Regions from separate parts of the Pseudofrankia saprophytica genome, predicted to be linked through region 3. Evidence: riboswitches for the same ligand, from Rfam matches in the RefSeq annotation. Region 3 holds a riboswitch; each other region holds the start of a gene.
The links. Region 3 has a riboswitch for cyclic di-AMP ahead of FRCN3DRAFT_RS0203785 (peptidoglycan-binding protein). Riboswitches for the same ligand answer to the same signal wherever they lie in the genome.

Region 1 (6,650 bases), 3.5 Mb from region 3:
CTGCAGCGTTCCGGGCATCCGGTGGTGCTCGCCGCGAACAAGGTCGACGACCAGCGGCTGGAGTCCGACACCGCTGCCCTGTGGAGCCTGGGGCTGGGGGAGCCGTATCCCGTGTCGGCGCTGCACGGCCGGGGCAGCGGCGACCTGCTCGACGCTGTGCTCGTCGCCCTGCCCGAGGCGCCGCCGGAGCGGTTCGAGGAGGAGGACGGCCCGCGCCGGGTGGCGCTCGTCGGCCGGCCCAACGTCGGCAAGTCCAGCCTGCTCAACAGGCTCGCCGGCGAGGAGCGCTCGCTGGTGCACGATGTCGCCGGCACCACCCGGGATCCGGTGGACGAGGTCGTGAGCGTCGCCGGGCAGCCGTGGCTGTTCATCGACACGGCCGGCCTGCGCCGCCGGGTCGGCCACGCCAGTGGCGCCGAGTACTACTCGTCGCTGCGCACCGCCGCCGCGATCGAGGCCGCCGAGGTCGCGATCGTCCTGCTCGCCGCGGACGAGCCGCTGACCGAGCAGGACCAGCGGGTCGTCCAGATGGTCGTCGACGCCGGCCGGGCCGTCGTGCTCGCCTTCAACAAGTGGGACCTGATCGACGAGGACCGCCGGCTCACCCTCGAGAAGGAGATCACCCGCGACCTGGCCCGGGTTTCCTGGGCGCCCCGGGTGAACATCTCCGCGCGCACCGGCCGGGCGACTGACAGGCTCGCTCCCGCGCTGCGCACCTCGCTGGAGAGCTGGGGCACCCGCATCCCGACTGGCCGGCTCAACGCGTGGCTCGGTGAGGTCGTCGCCGCCACCCCGCCGCCCCCCCGCGGCGGCCGGATCCCCAAGATTCTCTTCGCCACCCAGGCCGGCGTGCGCCCCCCGCGCTTCGTCGTCTTCTCCACCGCCTTCCTGGAGCCCGGCTACCGCCGCTTCCTGGAGCGCCGCCTCCGCGAGGACTTCGGTTTCGTCGGCTCCCCGGTAGAGGTCTCCGTCCGAGTCCGCGAACGCGGCGACCGCAACCGCGACCGCTGACCCCAGCCGGAGCTCCGCCCCCAGTCACCACGCCGTGGGAAGCCACTGATTTCCAACAGAAACGGCAAGGGCCGCTGGTCGGCCGACCAGCGGCCCTACCCATGTTGTCGGCTCATGGGCGGGAGTCCCGGCCCGACGCTGGGGCTCAGCGGCTCGCCCCGGATCACCATCGCGCCTTCCGGGAAGCGAGCCCGAAGGGCAGCGACCGCCCCAACCACGCAAAACAGTGAGGGCCGCTGGTCCACAGACCAACGGCCCTGCACATCTCATCCGACCCCAAAGGTGGGGGCGCAAGCCCCGACATCGGGGCCCGGGGGTCACCCCCCGGAGCAACATCGCGGCCTACGGGAAGCTGCTCGAAGAGCAGCGAACAGCGTTCCCCAGCCCGTCGGGACGACAGGATTTGAACCTGCGACCCCTAGACCCCCAGTCTAGTGCGCTACCAAACTGCGCCACGTCCCGAGTGCACCGCCGCCGGCCCGGAAACCGTTCCGGCGACGAGGAACACCTTACCTGATCTGCGGGCTCTGTGGTTCACGGGGGCCCGTGGAGCCCGGCGGTTCGGGTCCGTGGCGGTGGGCGCCCCGACAAGGTCGGGGCGCCCACCGACGGTGGTCACCGTGGGCCGCGCGGTACCGGTCCGGCCAGGCGGAGTGGGCGTTCGCCAGGCCGGAACCGGCGCGCGCGGCGGTCTGTCCCGCGGCGGTCCGGACCACTAGGGCCGGATCGGCCGGGACAGCCGACGTCTACCGTCGGGCGGCGCCTCAGCGGGGCCGCTGTGGACGGCTGGGTCAGATGGTGCCCTGGTTGCGGCGACGGTTCGCGACGCCGACGGTCAGCAGGATGGCGCCAAGGCCGGCGCCGGCCAGCGGGAGGACGGGGGTGGAGTTGGCGGCCATGCCGCCGCCACCCGCGGCGACGCCGCCGGCGCCAGCGCCGCCGCCGCCCCCGACTCCCACCCCGACGACCCCGACGCCGACCGCGCAGCGGTCCCTGTCCTTGTCGTCAAGGATGCCGTCCTTGAACCAGTCGTCATCCTTGTCCCTGTCGCCAAGGATGCCGCCGTCCTTCCCGTCCTTGCCGTCTTTCCCGTCCCTCCCGATGCAGTCCCTGTTGTCCTTGTCCTTGTCGTTCAGGATTCCGTTGTCCTTCTTATCGCCGTTGCCGTCGTCCAAGGCCTGCGCGATCCCGAGGCCGGGCCCACCGATAGTGAGGATGAGGCTCGCGGCGCCGGACAATCCCAGCAAGGCCGCACTACGTCCCAGGCCCTTCATCAGGTCCCCTCTCTCGCAGATTGTGACCGTCACATGACTGCGAGCGCCACCATAGCTACTCCGTGGCCGAATCCTGAGCAGCCCGCATGGGCGTGGTGGGTCTCAGGTGACTGGTCCCCAGAATGAACGCGAGGTTCGGGCCGCTGGCGGTAGTTGCCTGCGGCGCCGGGGTCCGTCACGTTCCCGCCGGTTTACTCCGAAGCATTTCTCGCGATCCCGGCCGGCTTCTCCGGAATTCGGGACCACGGCGTTGGCCCAGATTGTCGCCCCCGGGCCGGCTGTCCCATTTTCCGGTAGCGTCCGGCGCGCCGTTGATTCACATCCGGATACGGCGTCAGTAGCACGGAGAACCGGCTTCGGCGCCTTAGCATCCCGGCCGTCGGGTTCCGGTCGTGCGGGAGGGTGCGGGCGTCGTGGGCGGTGCGTCAAAGCGCGGCGGACGGTCAGCTGGTTCGCGGACGGTCGCGGCGGGCGGTACGCCCGGACGGGCAGGTCTCCAGCCAGCTGGCCGCGGCGCGAGGCGCGAGCCGGCGGCCGGCTCCGGGCTTCCGCCGAACCAGCGGAACCAGCCGAACCAGCGCGTCTCCGCGGGCGAGGGCGGGCGGGCGGGGGCACCCGGCACCGCGCGCGGCCGGCAGGAACCCGCCGTCGGCCGCGCGGACGGGCTGGAGTCGCTCGAGGGCCCGGCCGAGCCCGCCCGCCTGGGCCCGGCCGGGCCCAGGCCAACCGTTCGTGCCGGCCGCCGTGGCGGCTCCTCGCCCGCCGCGCCGTTCGCGGGGCCCACCGCCGCGCCGGCCACCGGGCCGCCGGCGGGGCCTTCGGGCCGTTCCGGGCGCAGGGCCAGGCTGACCTGGCCGCTGGTGATGGCCGGGCTGGCGCTGGTGGTTCTCAGCGGGTACCGGCTGGCCGCGCCCGAGTTGTCGGCTGTCGAGGCGCCGGCGGCGGGCCGGGTGCTGCCGGCCCCGGTCGTCGCGACGAGCGGCGCGACGGTCTCCGGGCCGCCGCCGGCCACGGCGAGTCCGGTGCCGATGGTTGCGCCGCCGGTGGTGGCCGACCCGGTGCGGCTGCGGATCCCGGCGATCGCGGTGGACGCGCCCGTCGTCGGCCTCGGGCTGACCCCGCAGGGTGCCATCGACGTGCCGACCCAGTGGGGCGATGTGGGCTGGTACGACCCGGGAGTCGCCCCGGGCGCGGTGGGCCCGGCGGTGCTCGTCGGCCACTACGACTCGAAGAAGGGGCCGGCCGTCTTCTACCGGCTGCGCAGTCTGCTGCCGGGGGACCAGATGACCGTCGTCGGCGGTTCCGGGGCGAGCGTCACGTTCGTCGTCGACCGGGCGGAGACCGTGTCCAAGGCGACGTTCCCGACGCAGCGGGTCTACGGCCCGGTCACCCGCCCGGAGATCCGGATCATCACCTGCGACGGCGGCTTCGACGAGCACACGCACCACTATCTGGACAACCTCGTCGTGTACGGCCACGCCATCCCCACGCCGGTCGCCCCACCCGCGCCGGTCGCCCCACCCGCCCAGGGTTCCCCGGCCGCGCCGCTCGGTGTCGCTCCCGCGGCCGTGCCGCCGCCCACGGGCGTCCCGTCGGCCGCGTCGCCCCCTGGGGGCCCGCCCACGCCGCCAGCGACCACCTCCGCGGCCGTGGCGCCCACCGCGTCCACGAGCGCGGCGGGCGGATCCCCGCCGGCCGGGACGGCGCTGCCCCCGCCGGCCTCGTCCGCGTCCGTCGGGCCGTCCGCCGCCGTCACGCCGCGCCCATCCGGCTGACGGCGCCGCCCCCGCCGCGCCTCCTTCGTTCTTCGCCGGCCTGTCCGCCGTCCGCGTCGGTCGTCCGCTGCCTGTCCGCCGGTGTCGGGCTGATCGTGATGCCGCGGTCGCGGCGGCCGGTCGCACCGGTAGACAAGATAGTCAACGCTGTTGACGCGCCGACCCCGGCTTGGTGATCTTCGTCGGGCGGCGGCTCTTTGGTGTAGGGCGTGTGGGGAAGAGCCTGCCCCCACGGGGTGATCGCGGGGTGTGGCGATGTCGCGGCGGCGCACGTCTGTTTCGCCCCGCTCGCCCGCTAGGGACTTTGGTCTCTAGCGCGCATCGGGACTAAAGTCCCGGCGGCCCTGGGCTGGGCGTCGCCTGATGGTCGATTTCTCTCAGTCGACGCAACGAGACATCAACCACTGCGCCCGCGCTGGCGTGGAGTCGCCGGTCTTCGCGCCGTGCCGACGCCGGTTACTCCTGGCCAGGGCGCATGTGCAGAACAGACCGGAACGAGGTGGACATCTCATCGAAACGCGCGGCCGGGTGTCCAATTGTTGTGTTTATGGTGGTTGGAGGCCCCGCTGGGGGATCGACTATGGTCAGCGGTGCAACATTCTTCACCTAAGGCAACAAACCGCCAGGCCAAACGCCGAGTCCTGCCCCTGGTCTGACGTCCCCTCCGACACGCCGGGGCAGGAGCGGGGGACCCAACGTCCACCGGGCAACGCCGACATTCGGCCGCGCCCTCGGGGTGAAGCGGCCGCAAGGCGGCCGGGCAGCGTGAACCCTGCCCGAACCCGACAGCTGACCTCGCAGGCGTCAGGGAAGGACGCGCGTTGTCCCGTCGTGGCATGGCCTGGCTCCCGGACGACTGGGACGAGCTGGTGCGCGGTCGGCATCGCACGGACGGCGCTCCCAGCGGGGCCCGCCGGCGCAACGGCAACCAGCCCCGCCGGGTCAGCACGATCGCCGCGTTCACGACCGGCACGCTCGCCGTGTCCACCGCCGCGTTCGCCGCGACGGTCCCGTCCCAGGATTCGCCCTCGACGGTCGACACGAACCCGCAGAGCAACAGCACCACCTACGAGGCGAGTGCCCTGGGCGCGGCGCTCGGGGGCGGGGACGGCGAGGGCGGCTCCGGCGGCCTGGGCAGCGCCCTGGCCGGAGGTTCCGGCTCCGGCGGTCTCGCCGGGGCGCTGGCCGACTCCGGCCCGGTCTTCACGAACCTGGCGCTCACCGCGGACCACACCACCGTCCAGCCCAACGCCCCGGTCGTACTGACCGTCAAGGCGACGGAGGCGCTCGACGGCTCGCCGCTGGCCCGCCAGAAGGTGAAGATCGTCGTGGTGGACGGGCCGAAGTGGCAGGCCACCACCACTCTCACCACCGACGACCAGGGCCAGGCGAGCATCACCGCCCGGCTGCTGTCGACCACCACGCTCACCGCCGTGTTCGACGGCGGCAGCTCGCTGCGGCCCTCGGTGGCCGGCGCGACCACGATCACGATCCAGCAGCGCAGGGCCTCGGACTACCTCGACACGGGCGTCCCGTCCGTCATCCCGGGCAGCTCCATCGGCGAGAAGGCCGTCTACCTCGCCTCGCTGCAGAAGGGCAAGCCGTACGTCTACGGCTCCGAGGGCCCGTACTCGTTCGACTGCTCCGGCCTCGTCCAGTACGTCTTCAAGCAGCTGGGCCGCAACCTGCCGCGGACCGCCGAGGCGCAGTACTGGGCCACGTCGCACGTCGCCCAGTCGGGCAAGCAGCCCGGCGACCTGATCTTCTACGGCAGCCCGGGCAACATCTACCACGTCGGCATCTACGCCGGTAACGGCTACATGTGGGCCGCTCCGCAGACCGGTGGTGTGGTTTCCCTGCGCCCGATCTACAGCTCGACGTACCTCGTCGGCCGGGTCATGTGACGAAGGTGCGGCAGGCGCTCCGGGCCTGGCCGCGCCGCCGTCCGCCGGACGACTCGACCCCGGTCCGCCTGGACCGGGGTTCTTCATGTTCCGTTTCCGTCGGCGGCCAGGCCCGCCCCTCGTCCGCCCTCGCCGCGCTCAGGCGCATGGTCATCGACTAGCGTCTTGCTTTCAGGGGATGCGCCGGTCCTGAAGGCCGCGCCGCGGTACGCGCGTGCCCGACCCGGGCAGGACGTTTCCGCGTCGCCAAGTGCCCGTAATCTTGCTGGCAGGCCGCCGCTGAGGGGAGGAAATGCCGCATGACGAGCGCCGCCGCCCCCAGCGACCGGATCTGGACGATCCCGAACCTGCTGTCAGCGCTGCGCCTGCTCGGCGTACCCGTCTTCCTGTGGCTCGTGCTCGGCCCGCACGCCGACTGGGTGGCGCTGGGCATCCTGGTCTTCGCCGGCATCAGCGACTATCTCGACGGCCGGCTCGCGCGGGCCCTGGGTCAGACCAGCCGCCTCGGCATCCTGCTCGACCCACTCGCCGACCGGCTCTACATCCTCGCCACCATCGTCGCCCTCGCCGTCCGGGGGATCATTCCCTGGTGGCTGTTCGCGGCGATCGTCGGCCGCGACGTGTTCATCACCCTGCTGCTCATCCCGATGCGCCGGCTGGGCCTGGGTACCGCGCTGCCGGTGCAC
Region 2 (6,650 bases), 870 kb from region 3:
CGCCCGACCGGCACGCCGGCCGGCGGCCACGCGATCATGATGAGGCTCGCGCGGCCTTCGACTCTGTGGCCGGCGCGACGGCACGGCGGCGAGGCAGCGACCGTCGTCGCCGCCAGATCCCCTCGCCCCACCGACCAACCGGCGGGCCAAGGCCGCACGCCTCCGACTGGCGGCCGGAGACGGGGTGGGAAAGGGGTCCCGTCGCCAGCGTGGGCAGCGGTCGGTGGGGGCCGATCGCGGCGAGGTTCCAGTGGCGGCGGGTCGACTGACCTCGCGGGGCCGGCCCGGGAGGGAGGATCCGGGCGGGTGGCCCAGGCCGAGGCTCCTGCCCGGGATCGGTGTCAGCCGATCCCCGGGAGTTCCGTCAACGACGGGCAATGGCAAAGCCCCGCGTGACGGGAGGCCTCGGCGAGAAGGTCAGCCGGGCGGTGACGCCTGACGGCTCAGGCGAAGGTGGCGGCCCAGGTCCTCTGGCCGACGACGCCGTCGACGGCCAGGCCCTTGGCCCGCTGCAGCGCGCGGGCGGCCTCGGCCGAACGCGGCCCGTAGTGCCCGTCGGCGGCGAGGGAATAGCCGATCTTGTTCATCTGGGCCTGCCAGGACTGGACGTCGGCGCGGTACTGGCCGGCCAGTGCCGTCGTGAAGGGCAGGTGCGCCGTGGTCGAGGAGATCGGCTGGGCCACGAGAGGCGCTCTGGGGGCCGACCGGGAGGCCTGGCCGGCGCCGGCGGAGCTCGCGCCCGGGGCGAGCTGGTCCGGACCCATCCCGCGGCCGCATTCCGGCCACTGGCCAAAGCCGGAGCGCTGCGCCAGCCGCAGCGCCGCCTCGTCCTGAACCGCCGGTGGCGCGGCACTCGGCAGCCCCGAATATCCGAGGCTCTGCCACGTCCTCACGGAGAACTGGTACGCGCCGTAGTATCCGTTGCCGGTATTGATGGAATAGTTTCCGCCCGACTCGCACTGGCGCAGTTCTGCCCAGGTGGAAGAGGCGTTCGCGGGTGTCGCGACGGCGAGTGTGCCGCCCACGGCCGCGGCGATGACGGGAACTGCCGCGAGGGACTTGCGTAGCCGGCGTGCCGGGGACGTGACGGCTCGCCGGGGTTCCCGGGAATTCCGGGGAGAAACCTGGCGGATCGGCCCCGCCGATTCGCCAGCTCGGGGGCTGACGGAGACGCGCACGCTCGTGGTGCCGTCTGGCGGACATTCGGCCACCGGCGGAACGAAACGACCGCCGGGCATGCGATGTCGACCAGGGGTACTTGATTCGGACATGCGTGATTGCCCTTCCCCACGCCTGCGAGGTGAGCTGTCGGGTTCGGGCTGGAAAGAGATTGCCCGGCCACGCGACATTTTCGGCTGTTGGGTTGACGCGCTCGGTTCGGCGCGTCAACGAGCACAGCGAAAGTCGGTCGGCTTCACCCCTAGGACGCCTGTTGAGGGCGAGGCTGGCGTGGCGCGCTTTTTGGCCACGCAGGCCGTCGCACTATTGAGCCTTTTCCGTCACCACTTCGGCTCCACGGGTCTCGTCGGTCCGATCAGGTTGGTGGAAAAGGCCGCTGCCCAGGATCTCTGGATCAGGCGTCCGGATTCGGTTCCCCCGTTCCTGCCGCTGGTTCAAAACTCGCCGGGCGGGGGCAGGATTCGGCGTGCCGCCCGTTGGGTGCCTGTCCTGTCGCCAGGCACGGCGAAGACCATAACCACATTCCTCGGCGTGGCGGCAAGCATTGAAATAGGCACGTGAAGAAGGCCACACCGGCGTGTCGCTGCTTGAAATGTGCCCGAAACGATGTTATCGCGCGCGTACGCGCGCTCATCTTTCCTACCCGGCTCCGCGGGCGGCGTTTTCTTGCTCTGCGTCGAGGATCTGCTAGCTGGCGGTTTCGTCCCACAAGGGGCCGGACCGTCCGAGCAGAGGGCCACACGCGGGTCTGGTTCCGTCCGCGTGTCGCGTCGAAAAATAAATCTACCATTCTGCCGTCCGAAGGGCACCTTCGATGCTTGCTCGGGCGAAATGCGATCCTCGCTACACCCGCCCCGAATCACCCGGTTCGTGCGCAGATGGTAGTCGAATGAGTGCTCATGGTTGACCATCGACAGATTCGACCCCTGTGGCGCACTGGCCAGGCGTGTCCGGTCGTGGTCCGCTTTCGGTGGCGCTAAGTAGTCCACTGTGCAACGGCGAGTAGTCAGTAGTGATGCTGACCGCTTTGCCCACCCACGGGTGGACCCGCCGCTCTGGTGGACCTGCCCGTCCGGTAGGCCCGCCCGTCCGGGTGGACCCGCCCGAACGGGCGATGGACCGGCCGGGGACAGCAAACGACCCGGGGCCGCCAAGTTGGCGACCCCGGGCCGAAGATCCGACGCCGAGCTAAATCTGGCTGGTGCCCCGGATCGGATGGATCTTGGTTTGGTGACGTTCAGCGGCAGGTGACCGCGCGGCGCGGAGGCGCGCCTCGCGGAGGCCCGGCCCACGAGCGAAGCGAAGTGGGCCGGGCCGCAGCGAGGTCGCCGGAGCGCCGTGCCCGGACGGAGCGAACCAAACTAAAGAGCCTGGCCGGCGCTGCGCAGGTCCTCGCAGGCCTGCGCGACCCGCTTGGCCATGTTCGCCTCGGCGGCCTTGCCCCAGGTGCGGGGGTCGTAGGACTTCTTGACGCCGACCTCGCCGTCGATCTTCAGGACGCCGTCGTAGTTCTTGAACATGTGGTCCGCCACCGGCCGGGTGAACGCGTACTGGGCGTCGGTGTCCACGTTCATCTTGACGACGCCGTAGTCCAGCGCCTCGCGGATCTCGGAGAGCTCCGAGCCGCTGCCGCCGTGGAAGACCAGGTTGAACGGCTTCGCGTCGGCGCCGAGCCCCAGCTTGGCGGCCACGTACTGCTGGCCGTCGCGCAGGATCGTCGGGCGTAGCTTGACGTTGCCCGGCTTGTAGACGCCGTGCACGTTGCCGAAGGTGGCCGCCAGCATGTACCGGCCCTTGTCGCCGGTGCCGAGCACCTCGGCGGTGCGCCACATGTCCTCGGGCGTGGTGTAGAGCTTCTCGTCGATCGCGCCGACGACCCCGTCCTCCTCGCCGCCGACGACGCCGATCTCCACCTCGAGCACGATGTTCGCGGCCTTGCAGTCGGCGAGCAGCTCCTCGGCGAGCTTGAGGTTCTCCTCCAGCGGCACCGCGGAACCGTCCCACATGTGCGACTGGAACAGCGGGTCGCGGCCGGCCTTCACCCGCTCCCTGGAGATGGCGACGAGCGGGCGCATGTAGGTGTCGAGCTTGTCCGCCGGGCAGTGGTCGGTGTGCAGGGCGATCTGCACCGGGTAGGCCTTGGCGACGTGGTGCGCGAACTCGGCCAGGGCCTCCGCGCCGAGCACCATGTTCTTGACGGTCGACCCGGACAGGTACTCGGCTCCCCCCGTGGACACCTGGAGGATTCCGTCGCTGCCCGCCTCGGCGAAGCCGCGCAGCGCGGCGTTCAGCGTCTGTGACGAGGTGACGTTGATGGCTGGGTAGGCGAAGGCGTTCGCCTTCGCCCGGTCGAGCATCTCGGCGTAGACGTCTGGGGTCGCGATGGGCATCGAAAGCTCCTGTCAAAGGCGTCGGGCCACCGAGCGGGCGGACGCGGCCGGGTTCGCCCGCCGGCGGCCGTCGCCCGCCGGCGGACCGGGCAGGGGTGGACGGCGCGCGCCGGGGTGTGCCGGGACCGCGCGTTGTGGGCTGTGTTGCGCGAAGGGTATGACGCGAGGCGGCTGTGAGGGAGCCCGTTGCCGCCGACATCGCCCGCGCCACTGGGACTCGTGACTACTTACCCTTCGATCCGTCATCTTCGCAGCGGCCGCGCCGATCGGGTATCACGGCGCGCGCCGCGAAGCGTCCGGCGACGGGTGCGCTCGGCGCCCCGTCAGACTGATGGCATGGATGTCGACCGTCTATCCGGCCTGACCCTGTATCTGACCGTCTTCGCGATCGTCTTCCTTGAGAGCGGCGTGCCGATCGGGTTCTGGCTGCCGGGAGACGCGATGTTGCTGGCGGCCGGGCTGCTGGCGGCGGATCCGACACACCGGGTGTCGCTGCCGCTACTTGCTGCCGGCGTGACCGTGATGGCGGTCGTGGGGGTCTGCGTGGGCTATGTGACCGGGTGGCGGCTCGGCCGGCCCTGGCTGGAACGTCGACACAAAAAGCTGCTTGACCGCACCGAGGAGTTCTACGGACGTTTCGGCCCGGTGACGCTGGTAGCGGCCCGATTCGTGCCTTGGGCGCGCACCTTCGCCCCGATCCTGGCGGGCGCGGTGCGGATGCCGTGGTCGCGCTTCCTGCTGGCGGCCGTGGTCGGCGCGGTGATCTGGGGTACCGGGCTGACCGCGCTGGGCTACGCGGCGGCGTCGGTGCCCGGGCTGAAGGAGTCGACTCCGTGGCTCGCGCCGTCCGTCGTGGTCGTCTCGGTCCTGGCCGGCCTGTTCGGTGAGCTGCTGCGGCGCCAGGTGGCCCGGCGCCGCGCGACGGTGGCCGGAAGCCCAGAGGAAGAGGAGACCGGGGGCGAGGGCGGGGGCCTCGTGAAGGAGAAAAGGAAAGAGAAGGAAGAGGAGAGGAAAGAGGAGCCGGTCGGGCTCGCGCCCGTCGAGGGCGGCGGCCTGTCGTAGGCCCGGGAGGCAGTCGTAGGTTCTGGAGGCGGCAGGTGGGTGGCCGTCGTCCATGTGGTGTGCCGGGCGCCGTGCGTGCTGAGATCCGGGTGTGCTGTCATGCTGCATGCTGGGACGTGATCTGGACTCCGGCCGTGAGGACCGCGTGCCAGCAGGATCAGAACGGTCTCGTCCGCGAGGTCACGGTCAGGAGGGCTGACGTTGGCTCGGGTGGTGGTCACCGGCGCCGCCGGGTTCGTCGGCGGGGCGATTGCCCATGCCCTGCGTGGTCGCGGGGATGAGGTGGTCGCGCTCGACGTGGCCCGCGGCCCTGGCGTGCGCACCGCGGACGTGAGCCGGCCAGGCGACTGGGAGAAGGAGTTCGCCGGCGCGGACCTGGTGGTCCACGCCGCGGCGGCCGGCATGGGCGGGGTCGGCGAGCTGCCGCCGATCCGCGGTGGCCGACCGCTCGGCAGCGCGCGCATTCCGCTGGCCCGGATGCGCCAGGTCCTGCTCGGCGGGACGGCCACGGTGCTCGACGCCGCCGCCCGCGCCGAGGTGCGCCGGGTCGTGCACCTGTCCTGCGTGTCGGCGCTCGGCCCGGACATCGCCGACGGCATCGACGAGACCGCGCCCGTCGGGCTGACCGGCGACCCGCGGGCCGACACCCTGGCCGCCGCGGAGCAGTCGGTGAGCGCGGCGACGGCGTCCGGCCTGTCGGCCACCGTGCTGCGCCTCGGGGACGCCTATGGCCCGCGGGCCGGCCGGTGGACGGTCTGGCCGGTGCTGCTGCTGCGTTCGGGCCGGTTCGTCCTCCTCGACGGTGGCACCGGGTGGCTCAACCCCGTCCACATCGACGACGTGGTGGCGGCCGTGATCTCGGCCGCGGACTCGCCGCGGGCGGCCGGCGAGATTCTGCACGTGACCGGGCCGGGGCCGTGCACGGTCGCCGAGTTCGTCGGCTACTACAGCCGGATGCTGGATCTGCCCGCACCGCGCTCAGTGCCCGCCCGGATGTACGGCGCGCTGGATGAGGCCACCGTGGCCGTCGGGCGTCTGCGCGGCCGGGTCGAGTCGCACCGCGTCCCGCGGCCGGGCTCCGCCGCCGCGCTCGCCGAGGCTGGCCGAGGCAGCCAGCCCGCCGGCGTCGCTGGGGAGCCCACCGGGGACGCCGGCGGCGGCCAGGCGTCCGTCCCGTCGGCCGGCTCCGCGGCCCTGGGGATCGTGCGCGGTCTCGGCGCCCGGCTGGTCGCCGGGGTCGACCCGCGCGGCCGGATGGACCTGGGTCCGCTCAGCGTGGCGGACGTGACCAGGACCGGGAGGTGCTCGGGCGAGCGGATCACCGCGTTGACCGGCTGGGGCCCGCGGGTCGAGCTGGCCGACGGTATGAGCCGCACCGAGGCCTGGCTGCGTGACCGCGGCCTGCTGGGCGTCCGCGAGCCTTCCCGGCGCGGGTGAGCGTGGGTGGCGACGGGCCGACGCTGACGACGCCGCGGCTGCAGGCGTTGCCGGTGACGGTGTGGAACGCGGGCTATGTCGCCGAGGAGCTGGCGCGCAAGGTCGCGCTCGCGGCGCGCCCGGCTCCGGGGCTCGGAGTCGGAGGGCTGTTCGCCGGCCCGGACGCGCGCGGGACGACCGAGCCGGCGGCGTTGCGCCGCGAGCTGCGCCACCGGACGGGTGCCGGCCGCGCCGCGCTGACCTGGGTGGTCCGCGACCACGGCGGCGTCGCCGTCGGGCTGCTCGGCGCCGACACCCGGGCGCACCGTGCGGCGGTCGCGGTGGTGATCGGCCCGGACGAACGCCGGCGCGGATACGGCGCCGAGATCGTCCGGGCGTTGGCGACCTGGCTGGAGGCGTCTCTTCTCGCTCTGGTGGAGACCCGAGTGCGCGCCGACGACGCGGCATCCGAACGACTGGCGATGGCAACGTCCTTTCAGCCCACCAGGGTCGTGCTCACCACCGGCTGGCGACTGTGGTGCCGCCCGCCGTCCCGCTGATCGGGCCGAGCCGCCATTACGGGGCGTAGCGGCGTGCCGGACG
Region 3 (6,650 bases):
CGGTCCGAGCCAACCGGCGGAGCGGGGCTGGTCGGGCTGGCTGAGCGGGCGGCCCTGGCCGGCGGGGCGCTTCGGCACGAGGTGACCGCGGACGGTGAGTTTCGCGTGTGTGCCTGGCTGTCATGGACGCCGGTCGAGAACGCCGGAACCATCAGCGGAACCACCGCAGGAACGATCACCGGAACCCGGTCGGCGCGCGAACCGGGCGGGAGCGGCGGATGACCGATCCACGGCAGACTGCTCCGCCTGGCGCGACCGGCGGGCCGGCCGCACCCGTGCGGGTACTGGTCGTCGACGATGACCCGCTGGTACGGGCGGCGCTGGCCATGGTGTTCGGCGGTGGGGATGAAGTCGCGCTCGTCGGCGAGGCGGGCGACGGCGACGAGGTGCTGGCCGCGGTCGAGGCGCACGGCCCGGACGTGGTGCTCATGGACATCCGGATGCCGAGGGTCGACGGCCTGGCCGCGACGGAGGCGTTGCGCGCCCGGGCGGACCCGCCCGAGGTCCTCGTCCTGACCACGTTCGACACGGACGAGCATGTGCTGCGGGCGCTGCGGGCCGGCGCGAGCGGATTCCTGCTCAAGGACACCCCGCCGGCCGAGATCATCCGTGCCATCCGGCGGGTCGCGGCCGGAGACCCGATCCTGTCGCCCGCGGTGCTCCGCCGCCTCATGGCGCACGCCGCCGCGTCCTCGGCGGCCACCCCCGCGGCGGCCACCGACTCCACGGGCGCGTCGCCGCCGGCCTTCACGCCAGGCGCGTCGGCCGCGCCGCGCGCGTCGGCGGAGGTCTGGCGCGCCCGCACCCTGCTCGACCAGCTCAGCGAGCGGGAACGCGAAGTGGCGCTCGCGGTCGGGCGCGGGCTGTCCAACGCCCAGATCGCCGCCGAGCTCTATATGAGCGTCGCGACCGTCAAGTCCTACGTCTCGAAGCTGTTTGTACGCCTCGGTCTCGACAACCGCGTACAGATCGCTTTGCTCGTCCATGACGCCCACCTCGACGCCGGATAGCCGCTTCCACGGGATCAACGGAGGCGGAATCAACTGAGGTCGTCGAGCCATAGCCCAATGGCCGTAGGCGGTGGCCGGGTGGCTGGCACAGCCTGGCGGCATGAGCTATCGAGTGGACGTTCAGCGGCTCACGGTCCGCTGTCGGGGTGGCGGTTCGGCGCCACCGGCGCTGGATGATGCCTCGTTCTCCGTGGAGCCGGGCCGCGTCTGCGGCCTCTTCGGCCGGGAAGGGGCCGGGAAGTCGACGCTGCTCGCCTGCCTGGCCGCCTACCGGCGCCCGTCCGCCGGGACGGTGCGCGTCGACGGTGACGACCCCTACGAGAACGCGCGGCTGATGAACGGGATCAGCCTGGTCGACGGCCGGGGCGGGATCGGGGTCGACGAGTCGACGACTGTCCGCGAGGTGCTGGAGATCGTCGCCCTGCTGCGTCCCCGCTGGGACCAGGCCTTCGCGGACACGCTGCTCGACCGGTTCGAGGTGGCCGCCGGCGCGAAGGTCGGTCAACTGGCCCGGGGCCGACGGGCGGCGCTGGCGGTGACGATGGGGCTGGCCACCAGGGCGCCACTGACGATGGTCGACGAGGCGCATCTGGAGCTGGAGCCCGCGCACCAGTCGACCTTCCAGGAGGAGCTGCGCGCCGACCAGGCCGCCCATCCGCGGACGGTCATCCTCGCCGGTGCCACGGTGGGGGAGCAGGGCGCCGAGGGCATCCGCGGCGTGGATGATGACGGAGGCCTGCTCGACGACGTCGTTCTCCTCGGCCGCGGGCGGGTGCTGGCCGCGGTGCGGGCCGCCGACCTGCGCGGCCTCGGCCGAGAGCTGACCGGCGATGCCGATGCCGTCGCCGCCCTCGTCCACACCCTGACCGGCGATGCCACGGCCGACGAGGCAACGGCAACGGCCACGGCCACGGCCGACGAGGCAACGGCCGGCGATGCCCTGATCGGCGATGCCCTGATGAGGGACGCCCTGACCGGTGAGGCCGTGGCCGTGGTGGCCGACCGCCGGCTGGGCCGGCTCCGCTCGGTCGTGCTCGCCGGCCAGGTGCCCCCCGACGCGCTCAGCGCGGCGGACCGCGCCGGGATCAGCGTCAGCCCGGTGGGGCTGCGCAGGCTCGTCACCTGCCTTACCGATGACCGGCTCCGGTCCGGCGACCACCGGGAGCGCACCTCATGACGGAAGCAGCCAAGGCGGAAGCAGCCGAGACGGATGCCGCCGGCCGTCCCCCGGCCGTCCCGGCGGCCGCGGCGGCCGCGGTCGTGACCTCGGCCCGGACCGCGAACCGGGAAGGGCCGCCGCCGCTGGCGAACGTCGCCGCGATCACCACGGCCGGCACCATGATCTGGATCGGCCTGCTGTGGCTGGTCGTCGCCGCCGGTTTCGGCATCGTGCTGGGCGTCGTCGCCGCGGTGGGTTCGTCCGACCACAGCCTCTGGCAGCACGGGTTTTCGGGCTGGCAGCGGTTCATACCGTTCGCCGCCGGCCTGTCGATGACGTCGGCCTTCGCGCCGATGCTGGTCGGCAACGGCGTCACCCGGGCCCGGCTCGCCACGGCGGCCACCGTGACCCTCGTCGTCGTCGCGGTGGCCGGTGGCCTGTTCGTCGCGCTTGGCTATGGCGCGGAGAGGCTCGCCTTCGACGCGCTCGGCTGGCGCCATGAGCTGTCCGACGGCCGGCGGCTCTCGGGCGGCGGATACGTCCGGGCGGGCGTCGCCTATGCGGCGCTGTTCGCCTGCTACTTCGCCTCTGGATGGCTGATCGGTGTCGCACGCGGAGTCCTCGGTCGGGATGGGTTCGCGCCGCTGGTCGTTCCGGCTCTGATTCCGGCGGTCGTCGCCGAGCTCCTGCTCCGGTCCGAGGTCACCGGCCTGCCGTTCGCCGGCCGCCTTGGTCTGGATCGCCTGCCCCAGCCGTCGCTCACGCTCGGCCTGCTCGCGGCGCTGACCGCCACCGCCCTCGCCACGTGGGTGGCCCATGCCGCCAGCCGGCACATCACCCTGCCCATCGGCGGCGGCCCACGTTAGGGGGCGGTCGCGGTCCCAATGCCCGGCCATACCGGGGACAATTCGGCCATCCGGATGAACCCTCCGATGGCGGTCCGGCACACTGGGCCGCATGGGTGTAGGGGAGCCCTCCGGGGAGTTCTCGGGCCAAAGCCAGCCGACGGGCTGGAACCAGGGCTACCCGCCAATGGGCCAATATCAGCAGCAGTACCCACCAACCGGTCAGTACCAGCAGCATCCGCCAACAGGCCCGTACCAGGGCTACCCGCCGCCGGGCCAGTACCAGCAGCCGCCGGGCGAGTACCAGCAGGGCCAGTACCAGCAGCAGTATCCGCCGGCCGGCGGATACCAGTGGGCTCCGCCGGAAGGGCAGGTCCCGCCAGCCGGCCAGAACCCCTGGTACCCGCCGCCGGGCGGCCACCAGCCATCGCCCCGTCGGCGACCCTGGCTGGTGCCGGTGCTGGTCGTCGGTGGATTGGTCCTCGTCGCCGGCGTCGTCCTCGGCGTGCTGAGACTGGTCAACCATGACGGGGGCGGGAGCGGAACCGGGACCACGGTGCCGAGCGCCTTCCTCGGAACCTGGTACGGCACGCACGGTGGCTCCGAGATGTCCCTGGAGCTCAAGGACGGCAAGGTGGGTGACGTCGTCGGCGCGACGACGTACCCGGGCGCCTGCACCGAGACGGTGACCCTGATCGAGGTCGGTGACGGCTCGTCGATCCGCGTGCACGAGGCGGTGCAGCCGGGCGACACCGAATGCACCGACGAGGACATCACCCTGACGCTCCAGGGATCGGGTTCGTTGAGCCTGCGCTATGAGTCGTACGCGGAGGGTGACCCGGACGGGACGGTCGTCATGACGCGGGCCGGCGGCGGCAGAGCGGCCTGAGAGCGACCTGACCGACCAGGGGCCGGAGCGGACGTAGGCCGCGACAAGCGGAACCGCCCTGACCTCGACAGGAGGGAGAGATCAGGGCGGTTCCGGGGCTCCCGCGTCCGGTGGGGGGAAGAGACGCGGGAGGGTCTTGCTGGTCGGCGTTGACTAGCCGAACAGCGCCTTGTGGGTCTGCGGACCGACGACGCCGTCGACCAGCAGGCCGTGGGCGGCCTGGTAGGCGCGCACGACGCTGGAGGTCTGCGGGCCGAAGTAGCCGTCGACCGCGACCACGTGGCCAAGGCTCCCGAGCTTCTGCTGCAACTGGCGGACCGCGTCCAGGTAGACGCTGTGGTTCGCCGCCTGCGACAGGTACCAGGCGTTCGCCGGGATCGCGGGCGCGGCCTTGGCCAGGGCGGCCGGGGCGGCGGAGACCGTCCCGCTGCCGACCGCGTTCGCGGCGGCATAGCCACGCGACAGGTAGTTCCGGTAGGCGCCGGTGGTGTAGGTGGTCCAGGCGCTTGGGCCGGAGCCCTTGCAAACCTGGGTGGCGGCCCACGCGTTGGTCGCCGGGTCGTAGAGGTTGCGGCTCCCGACCCAGCCGGAATGCGCCCGCATGTTGATCTGCCACAGGCCGCGCGAGTCCTCGCCGACGGTGGCGTGCGCGTAGGCGTTGCCGCCGGACTCGGCCAGCGCGATCGCGACCCAGGTCGCGAGGCTGACGCGGCAGCTGTCCAGGCCCGCGGAATGCGCGTAGGCGGCGATCTGGGAGTCCGAGACGCTGGACGCGGCACTGGCCGGAGCGGCGCCGGCGAAGACGGCGGCGCCGGCGGTGGCGGTTACGACGCCGGCGGCGACAACAGCCGAACTGCGGCGGCGGAAAGCACTCTGCTTGCGATGACGACCCTTGAGCATTCTGCGAAAATCTTTCCCGCACGCCTGTGAGGTTAGCTGTCGGGTTCGGGCCGGGAAGCCCGGCCGGCTATTTTTGGGCGCGCTGAAAAGCGCCTTTGAATGGCCGACTTAACCCCAAGGGCTCGCGCTGGGTGGCGCGAGCCCGGAGGAACGTGGTTCCCCCATTTCTGCCCTGGCGATGTTCTCGGAGGGGGCACCGATCCGGGGGCAGAACTCGGCGTCCGGATCGCTGCTTGCTGCGAGCGGAGCAACCGTAACTAGCTACCGGGTGTAGTCACAAGCGGGCGAACTGGGCAGATGTCCGGCAAGGCTGTCACGCTGCGTGTAAAGCCCTGTGGCAACGCGCTTGTCAACAACTAGCTGTGACCAGCGTCACATCAATTGTTGCAAAATTCGGGGAACAAGGAGCCGTTGTCGCGCGAATCAATGTCGCTCAACGGTTTCCAACAGCCACCCTTACCGAATGATGCTTATCGCGAGCGACGCAGATCTGATGCGCCGCGTAATATCCCGCCGAACTTCCCTCCGATCGAGCAATCGCCCGTCACGACGTGTTCCAGCCGTTGGGAAGCCGTGGTCGAGGTCACATCGGGTGACGACTGCCCGTCGGCTGTCGAGGCCGGTCGGGAGATCCGAACTCGTGAACAGGGCGTGAACTGTCGAGGGGAATCCTGACGCCGGTACGTACCGATTGAGTATGTTTGGTCCGAAAAATCGCCTCCGCACCGAAGCCGATGCGGAGGGTAGTCGATCCGCGGGTTGGAGCGTTGTCCAGGTGTTCGAAACCACCGCGGACAACCTGGGCACGTTCTTCTCGGCCGCGGCGCTGGTGGTGTCGCTCGCCGTCTGGTTGATCGACCGCTATGTCCGTCAGCGCCGGATCGTCAGCTACCGGGTCCACCTGAACACCAAGATTGACGTGAGCCCGCGGTCGGCCGCCGACGTCGCGGACCTGGAGCTGCGGCGGCGCACCGACGGAGAGCCCGTTCCCGGCGCGAGCCTGACCCTCGTGCGGGTGAAGAACGCAGGCCGTCTCGACGTGGACGCGGTGGACATCGTCCGCCCGCTCACGTTCACCTTCCCAAGGCGATCGGCCATGGGCGTCGAGGTGGTCGAGCCCAGCCCGGTGGAACTGCGCGATGTGATCATGAATGCCCGCTGGCCGGACCACCCGGGCCGCGTCCCGGGGCCGTTCATGGAAGGCGACAGGGTCGAGCTGCCGCCCATGGACCTGAACGAGGGCGTCCGGTTCAAGCTCCTCGTGCTGCTGTCCGGCGACGGCAACGAGGTGCACGCCCGCGGCTACATCCGCGGCGGCAAGTTCGAACGCGACACCAACCGCCGCCGCAATCGCGGGCTCGTCCTGGGCGGGCTCTCGTTGCTCCTCGCCGGCCTGCTGATCGGCCTGGTGATCGTCAACTCCCGTTCGGACCCGAGCGAGAGCACGGTCCGCTGCCTACGCGGTCAGCTGCAGATCGAGGGTTCGACGGCGTTTGCTCCGGTGGTCAAGCTCATCGCCGACGAGTACCACAAGACCTGCGGTGACGCGGACATCGCGGTTGTCGCGAACGGCAGCATCAGCGGGCTGCGGGCCGTGGCGAACACGGGCGCCAACGACCCGAAGACGGCGGCCGCCAGGCTCGCGATGTCCGACGGCCCGGCCTCCGGCGATTTCGGTTCACTGGTCGCGCGGCCCGTCTCGGTGGTCGTCTTCTCCCTGCTCGTGAACGACTCGGCCGGGATCCACGGTCTCACCGTCGACCAGGTCCAGTCCGTCTACGACGGTCGGGTCACCAACTGGAAGGACGTCGGCGGCAACGACGCGCCGATACGCCTGATCTCTCGCG

Region 1: linked by a shared signal. The riboswitch ahead of FRCN3DRAFT_RS0218280 (C40 family peptidase) and the one ahead of FRCN3DRAFT_RS0203785 (peptidoglycan-binding protein) in region 3 are both predicted to bind cyclic di-AMP.
Region 2: linked by a shared signal. The riboswitch ahead of FRCN3DRAFT_RS0207300 (transglycosylase family protein) and the one ahead of FRCN3DRAFT_RS0203785 (peptidoglycan-binding protein) in region 3 are both predicted to bind cyclic di-AMP.

The regions. Positions count from the first base shown of each region.
Region 1 is NZ_KI912266.1:4,375,823-4,382,472, forward strand. Features, by position in the region: gene der (ribosome biogenesis GTPase Der) at 1-1,011, shown strand, start outside; tRNA gene FRCN3DRAFT_RS0218265 (tRNA-Pro) at 1,400-1,473, opposite strand; gene FRCN3DRAFT_RS0218270 (hypothetical protein) at 1,803-2,285, opposite strand; gene FRCN3DRAFT_RS49635 (class F sortase) at 2,699-4,060, shown strand; cyclic di-AMP (ydaO/yuaA leader) riboswitch at 4,683-4,878, shown strand; gene FRCN3DRAFT_RS0218280 (C40 family peptidase) at 4,897-5,964, shown strand; gene clsA (cardiolipin synthase ClsA) at 6,264-6,650, shown strand, end outside.
Region 2 is NZ_KI912266.1:1,727,092-1,733,741, forward strand. Features, by position in the region: gene FRCN3DRAFT_RS0207300 (transglycosylase family protein) at 444-1,133, opposite strand; cyclic di-AMP (ydaO/yuaA leader) riboswitch at 1,276-1,502, opposite strand; gene fbaA (class II fructose-bisphosphate aldolase) at 2,541-3,569, opposite strand; gene FRCN3DRAFT_RS43140 (DedA family protein) at 3,876-4,631, shown strand; gene FRCN3DRAFT_RS0207315 (NAD-dependent epimerase/dehydratase family protein) at 4,833-6,068, shown strand; gene FRCN3DRAFT_RS0207320 (GNAT family N-acetyltransferase) at 6,065-6,607, shown strand.
Region 3 is NZ_KI912266.1:856,354-863,003, reverse strand. Features, by position in the region: gene FRCN3DRAFT_RS42485 (sensor histidine kinase) at 1-222, shown strand, start outside; gene FRCN3DRAFT_RS0203805 (response regulator transcription factor) at 219-1,010, shown strand; gene FRCN3DRAFT_RS0203800 (ATP-binding cassette domain-containing protein) at 1,111-2,187, shown strand; gene FRCN3DRAFT_RS0203795 (hypothetical protein) at 2,184-3,035, shown strand; gene FRCN3DRAFT_RS0203790 (hypothetical protein) at 3,127-3,903, shown strand; gene FRCN3DRAFT_RS0203785 (peptidoglycan-binding protein) at 4,057-4,803, opposite strand; cyclic di-AMP (ydaO/yuaA leader) riboswitch at 4,810-4,991, opposite strand; gene FRCN3DRAFT_RS0203780 (substrate-binding domain-containing protein) at 5,579-6,650, shown strand, end outside.